2 regions of the uncultured Nisaea sp. genome follow, and region 2 is predicted to be linked to the other one. Evidence: predicted binding sites of a transcription regulator. Region 2 holds the regulator's gene; the other holds the start of a gene.
What was found. The regulator HrcA, encoded in region 2, represses chaperone genes, less so after heat shock. The targets are predictions, from matches to a motif close to GTTAGCACTCNCCNNNGGNGAGTGCTAAC.
Positions count from the first base shown of each region.

Region 1: a site for HrcA is predicted at 1,955-1,983, ahead of groES (co-chaperone GroES). Genes of this name have one in related genera too.

Region 1 is NZ_CAXBDC010000044.1:14,186-17,598, forward strand. It holds gene groL (chaperonin GroEL) at 1-1,578, opposite strand, end outside; gene groES (co-chaperone GroES) at 1,596-1,886, opposite strand; gene AAC126_RS11415 (Usg family protein) at 2,266-2,529, shown strand; gene AAC126_RS11420 (LysR substrate-binding domain-containing protein) at 2,569-3,413, opposite strand, start outside.
Region 2 is NZ_CAXBDC010000055.1:20,180-23,592, forward strand. It holds gene AAC126_RS13230 (DUF1848 domain-containing protein) at 1-649, shown strand, start outside; gene grpE (nucleotide exchange factor GrpE) at 652-1,284, opposite strand; gene hrcA (heat-inducible transcriptional repressor HrcA) at 1,404-2,450, opposite strand; gene rph (ribonuclease PH) at 2,686-3,413, shown strand, end outside.

The DNA.
Region 1 (3,413 bases), on a different contig from region 2:
CGGCTTTTCGGCAACCATGGCTTCCGTGGTGATCAGCAGACCAGCAACGGAACCGGCATTCTGCAGAGCAGAGCGCACGACTTTGGCCGGATCGATGATGCCGGCTTTGACGAGGTTCGTGAACTCGCCCTTCTGTGCATCGAAGCCCCAGTCGGTGTCTTTCGACTCCATCATCTTGCCGACGATGACCGCACCGTCTTCACCGGCGTTATCGGCGATCTGGCGTGCCGGGACCTGAATGGCCTTACGCACGATGTTGATGCCGATCTTCTGGTCTTCGTTGTCCGACTTGAGGGACTCAAGCGCCTTGACGGCATAGAGCAGAGCAGTACCACCGCCCGGGACGATGCCTTCTTCAACCGCGGCGCGGGTTGCATGCATCGCGTCGTCGACACGATCCTTGCGTTCCTTCACCTCGATTTCGGTAGCACCACCGACGCGGATAACGGCAACGCCGCCAGCCAGCTTCGCGAGACGCTCCTGCAGCTTCTCACGGTCATAGTCAGAGGACGTTTCCTCGACCTGAGCGCGGATCTGGCTGCACCGTGCTTCGATGTCGGCCTTTTCGCCGGCGCCGTCGACAACGGTGGTCTCGTCCTTCGTGATCTGGACGCGCTTGGCGGTGCCGAGCATTTCCAGGGACACGTTTTCGAGCTGGATGCCGAGGTCTTCGCTGACCACGGTGCCACCGGTGAGGATGGCAATGTCTTCCAGCATCGCTTTACGGCGATCGCCGAAGCCCGGAGCCTTGACGGCAGCGACCTTCAGGCCACCACGCAGCTTGTTCACGACCAGGGTCGCCAGGGCTTCGCCCTCAACGTCCTCGGCAATGATCAGCAGCGGGCGGCTGGACTGAACGACCTGCTCGAGAACCGGCAGCATAGCCTGCAGGTTGGAGAGCTTCTTTTCGTGCAGCAGGATGTACGGGTTTTCCAACTCGCAGGTCATCTTGTCCGCATTGGTGACGAAATACGGGGAGAGATAGCCGCGGTCGAACTGCATGCCCTCGACAACGTCGAGTTCGGTGTGCAGGGACTTGGCTTCTTCAACCGTGATGACGCCCTCGTTGCCAACCTTCTCCATCGCCTTGGCGATCATCGCGCCAATTTCGGCTTCGCCGTTGGCGGAGATGGTGCCGACCTGCGCGACTTCATCAGTCGTGGAGATCTTCTTGGCGCGCTTCTCGATGTCAGCAACGACAGCTTCGATCGCCAGATCGATGCCGCGCTTCAGGTCCATCGGGTTCATGCCGGCGGCGACGGCCTTGGAGCCTTCGCGCACGATGGCCTGAGCCAGAACCGTAGCAGTGGTGGTGCCGTCGCCGGCGATGTCGTTCGCCTTGGAAGCAACTTCACGCACCATCTGTGCGCCCATGTTTTCGAACTTGTCGGAAAGCTCGATCTCTTTCGCAACGGTCACGCCGTCCTTGGAGATGCGCGGGGCACCGAAGGACTTGTCGAGAACAACGTTACGGCCTTTCGGGCCGAGCGTCACCTTGACGGCGTTCGCGAGCACGTCGACGCCAGCCAGCAGGCGGGCTCGTGCGTCGGTGCCGAATTTAACTTCTTTAGCAGCCATGATGGATCAGTCCTTCCTTAGGATTCCAGAACGCCCATGATGTCGGACTCTTTCATGATCAGCAGCTCTTCGCCGTCGATCTTGACTTCCGTACCCGACCATTTACCGAACAGCACGGCATCGCCAGCCTTGACGTCGAGCGGCTGTACCTTGCCGTTCTCATCACGTGCGCCAGCACCGGCAGCGACGACTTCGCCCTGCATCGGTTTTTCCTTGGCGGAATCGGGAATAATAATGCCCCCGGCCGTCTTTTCCTCGCCTTCAAGGCGACGGACTACGACCCGGTCATGCAATGGCCTGAATTTCATGCCACAACCTCCGAATTAAGCGTCTAAGTGACGTTTCCAATGAGTGCTCGCCGGAGCGAACCTAATGTATTAGCACTCACCACCGGCGAGTGCTGACGATGTAGGGAATGGCGCTTCAACTGTCAAGGAATTGGCGCGGAACTCGAAGAAAAAGACGTGTCCGGCATGCACGGGCAGGAACAGATTGTTCCCTGCTGCGAAACATGGTGGCCGTACCATGCATTACCAAGCGGTTTTCTGACCGGCCTTCCGCCCCGCGGATCAGCGGGCCAGCAGCAATCCAGTGACACCGCTGCTAATGCATTGATTTAATTATCTATTGCCATGCATGGCGGTTCTACCTCAAGCTTTCCCCGGATGCAACCTGTGGAGTCGCCCTATGTCGATTGAGCCAGTTGTTCTGTTTGAGCGCCGCGTGACCACCGCCGAGATCCTTTACCGCATGCCTGACTATCCCGATCTCCTGCAAAGCTTCGTCTGGCAAACCCTCGACGTCATCCCGAAATTCCCCCGCCTGCGCCGCTTTCTTGATCATTGGAGGCTGAATATCGAAGCCCCTATTCATTCGGTCCAGATCTCCGCCGGCTCCCTGACCGGGGTGGCGACCTTCACCGCCGCGGATGTGGAATTCCGTCTGCATTAACCGGGACAATCCGGCAATCGTCATTCCCGGCAGCCGCCATTACAGGACAGAGCCCATTCCGGCTTGCTCCGTCAACTCAAGGAAACGCTGTTCGGCCAGGGAAAGGTGCCGTTCCTTATGGCGTACAGCATGGAAGAGCCGTGGCGGCAGATCGAACGGAACCCTGACAAGCCGCCCGGCCGCAATGGAGGAAGAGACAACGAGGGTCGAGAGGATCGTCACTCCCGCGCCGGCCTCTACGGCCGCCCGCACGGCCTCGTTCGAGGGCAGCTCGAGCGCGACATCCACATCGCCCATTCCGATCCCGTACCCTGCCAGGGCGGTTTCACAGGCTGCTCTGGTTCCGGAGCCCCGCTCCCGCAATACCCAGGAGGCGGCGCTCAGCTCCGGCGCGGCGCATGGCGGGGATTGCGCCCAGTCATGATTCGGCGCGACCACGAGAGCCAGCTCGTCCCCGGGCAATTCCCGTATCCAGAGATTGGCATCCCTGATATCGCCCTCGATGAAACCGAGATCCACCGTCGCCGCGCGCACCATCTGTGCGACTTCGGTCGTGTTTCCGGTGACCAGACTGAGCTCGAAATCGGGATAGGCGGCATGAAAACGCTGCATCAGCGCCGGGAGCCAGTAATTGGCGACCGTCTGGCTCGCCGCCAGCCCCAGTTTACCGCGCCGCAATCCCGCAAGATCGCCGAGCACACGTTCCGCCTGTTCCGAGCGGGCGAGGACAGAGCGCGCCTCGCTTACGAACAGGCGCCCCGCCTCCGTCAGCATGATGCGGCGCCCGACCCGGTCGAACAGGCGGACTGCATGCCGCTCCTCAAGCGCCGCGATGGCGGCGCTGACGGCGCTTTGCGTCAGGTTCAATGCCGTTGCCGCCTGCG
Region 2 (3,413 bases):
CACCGCGCTGGAAACCAGCGTCCCGCCCGTGACCGCGGCCCTTGATGATATCAGAATGCTGGCGGAAAGGTTCGGACCGCGCTGCGTGGTCTGGCGCTACGATCCGGTATTCTGGTCGAGCCTGACGCCGCCGGATTTCCATCGCGAAAATTTCGCAACCCTGGCCGCCGCGCTGCGCGGGGCCGTGGACGAGGTAACGCTCTCGGCCGCGCATATTTATCGCAAGACCCGCCGGAACACGGATGAAAGCGCCGGACGCGCGGATTTCACATGGTGGGATCCGGCAGAGGACGAGAAGACCGCATTATTGAGCGATCTGGGCGCCCTTGCGGCCGGCGCCGGCATGACGGCAACGCTGTGCTCCCAGCCAAATCTGCTCGCCAATGGTCTGGAGCCCGCAAAATGCATCGATGCGGAACGTCTGGCGGATATTGCGGGACAGCCGTTCAAGGCCCGCCGGAAGGGCAACCGCCCGGGCTGTCTCTGTGCGGAATCCCGCGATATCGGAGGATATGACAGCTGCCCGCACGGCTGCGTCTATTGCTATGCGGTCGGAAACCGGCAGCGGGCAAAAGACGCCCTGAAGCGCCACGATCCCGCCGGGGAGACATTGCTCCCGGCGAAATCAGGTCAGCCCGCCAACCTGTGAAATCAGGCCGTGGTGTCTACATGTTCCTGTTGCGCGTCGGGTTTCTTGGACACCCCGACCATGGCGGCACGCAGCAGGCGATCCTGCAGCACATACCCAGGCTGCATGACCTGAACCACGATACCGGGCTCGGTCTTGGCATCCGGAACCTCGAACATCGCCTGGTGCAGGTTGTAGTCGAACTTCTCGCCCATCGGGTCGATCTTGCGGATGCCGTGCTTTTCGAAGACGCCGAGCAATTCCTTTTCGGTCATCTCAACACCGATCACCAGATTCTTCAGCGTGATGTCCAGCTCGTCCCGGTCTTCCGGCGCTGATTCAACGGCGCGGCGAAGATTGTCCGAGGCGCTGAGCAAATCCCGCGCAAAATCGGTGATGGCGAACTTCCGGGCATGGGCAATATCGCGCTCTGCGCGCTTGCGCGTGTTTTCAAGCTCGGCCAGGGTCCGGATCAACTGATCCTTCAACTGCTGGGCCTCACTGTCCTCGCCATCCTCTTCGGAATCCGCATCCGCTTCCTGAGGCGCATCGCCACCCATCAGGGCGTCCATGTCGATGATACCGTCGTCAGGATTGACCAGCGGCTCCGCGTCCTGATTGGCGTGCTGCTCTGTCTTCTTGTCGTCTTCGGCCATAATCCCGGCTCTTTCTCGTCTGTAGATCCTGAAAGTCAGGCCCAAATGTGGGCGGCCGGAATGGGAAATCAATCATTCCGGGCCTGCAGCGCCTGCTTTACCCCGGCTCGGCCTCGCAATCAACCGATGACGCGACCGATCAGCCGGGCCGTATAATCGACCATGGGGATGATCCGGGCATAATTCATCCGGGTCGGACCGATCACGCCGATGGCACCGACCACCCGTTTCTTCGTATCCCGGTAGGGCGAAAGGATCATCGAACAGCCGGTGTGATCGAACAACTGGTTCTCGGCACCGATAAAGATCTGCACCCCGTCGGCATCGCCTGTTGCCTGCAACAGCCGCAGCATGCCCTGCTTTTGCTCGAGCTGATCGAACAGCAACCGGATCCGCTCCAGATCCTCGACCGCGTTCACATCGTCAAGCAGCTTGGACTGGCCGCGCACGATCAGCGATCCGCTATCGGGTCCGCCACCGGCGAGCAGGGCAAGGCCATTCTCGACCACCCGCGCCGTCAACTCGTCCAGCTCGCTCCGGCGCTGCTCCATCTCCGCCTTGATATCCTTGAGCGCCTGATCGATCGAGGCGCCATGGAAGCGGGTGTTCAGAAAGTTCGTTGCCTGGACCAGAACCGACGCCGGGACTTCCGGCGGCAGTTCGATCACCCGGTTTTCCACCAGGCCAAGCTCGTTCACCAGCACCACCAGCGCCCGGCCGGCCGTCAGCGGCACGAATTCGATATGCCGCAGGGAAGGGTCCGATTTCGGTGAAATCACCAGTCCGGCACAGGCCGACAGGCCGGCCAGCGCACTGGTCGCTTCCTCAAGCACTTCATCGTAGCCGCGTCCGGTGGCACCGAGCATGGAATCTATCGTGCCGCGCTCGCTCTCGGTCAGGTCGCCGCCGATTTCGAGCAGCCCGTCGACCACGATCCGGAGACCCCGGTCCGTCGGCAGGCGCCCGGCCGAGGTATGGGGGGCATAGAGCAGACCAGCTTCTTCAAGGTCCGCCATGACGTTGCGGATGGTGGCTGGAGACAGCACGTCACCGATACGCCGGGAAATCGTCCGCGAGCCAATCGGCTCACCGGTTTCCACATAGGTATCGACAATATGCTGCAAAATTTCCCGCGAGCGGGCGTTGAGTGCGCCGATGCCTGACATATGTTCCATATTCGGAATCTAGGCAGCGGCCCCCGACCCGTCAATGCGACAGAATGCATGGCGGACCCTTTCCCGCACCCAGGACCCAGACCCGAGCCCGCACCCGCGCAAAGTCATGGACGCATCCCGGACCCGATAGTAGGTTGCGGCCCGCTTTCGAACAGACATTTTAAATAGCCGGCGCAAACCAGCGCGGCACGGGCCGCCTGATGGCTCGCAAAACAGGAGTAACGCCATGACCGGAACAGCCAAACGCCCTTCCGGGCGCAGCGCCGACGAGATGCGTGCGGTCAGTCTTGAGCCGGGCTTCGCCAAATATGCCGAGGGTTCCTGCCTCGTCAAATTCGGCGACACGCACGTGCTCTGCACGGCCTCGATCGATGACCGGGTCCCTCCGTTCCTGCGCAATTCCGGCTCCGGCTGGGTAACCGCCGAATACGGCATGCTGCCGCGCTCGACCCACACCCGGACCGACCGGGAAGCGGCACGCGGCAAGCAGAGCGGCCGGACCCAGGAAATCCAGCGCCTGATCGGACGCTCCCTGCGCGCGGTGACCGACCTGAAAGCCCTGGGAGAACGCCAGATCAAAATCGACTGCGACGTTCTGCAGGCCGATGGCGGCACACGCACTGCCTCGATCACGGGCTCTTTCGTTGCCCTGCATCTGGCCTTGCAGAAACTGGTCAAGCTCGGCGCCCTCAAGGATATCCCGCTGACCGACCATGTCGCGGCCATTTCCTGTGGCATCTATAAAGGCATGCCGGTGCTGGATCTCGATTACCCGGAAGATTCCAATGCCGAGGCCGACGCAAATTTCGTGCTGACCGGCACGGCCGGTATCGTTGAAATCCAGGCCACCGCCGAAGAAGAGCCGTTCGAGGATGCGGCCTTCACCGATATGCTGCGCCTTGCGCGCAAGGGCATCGGCGAGCTGGTGGACCTGCAGAAAGCCGCTATCGGGAG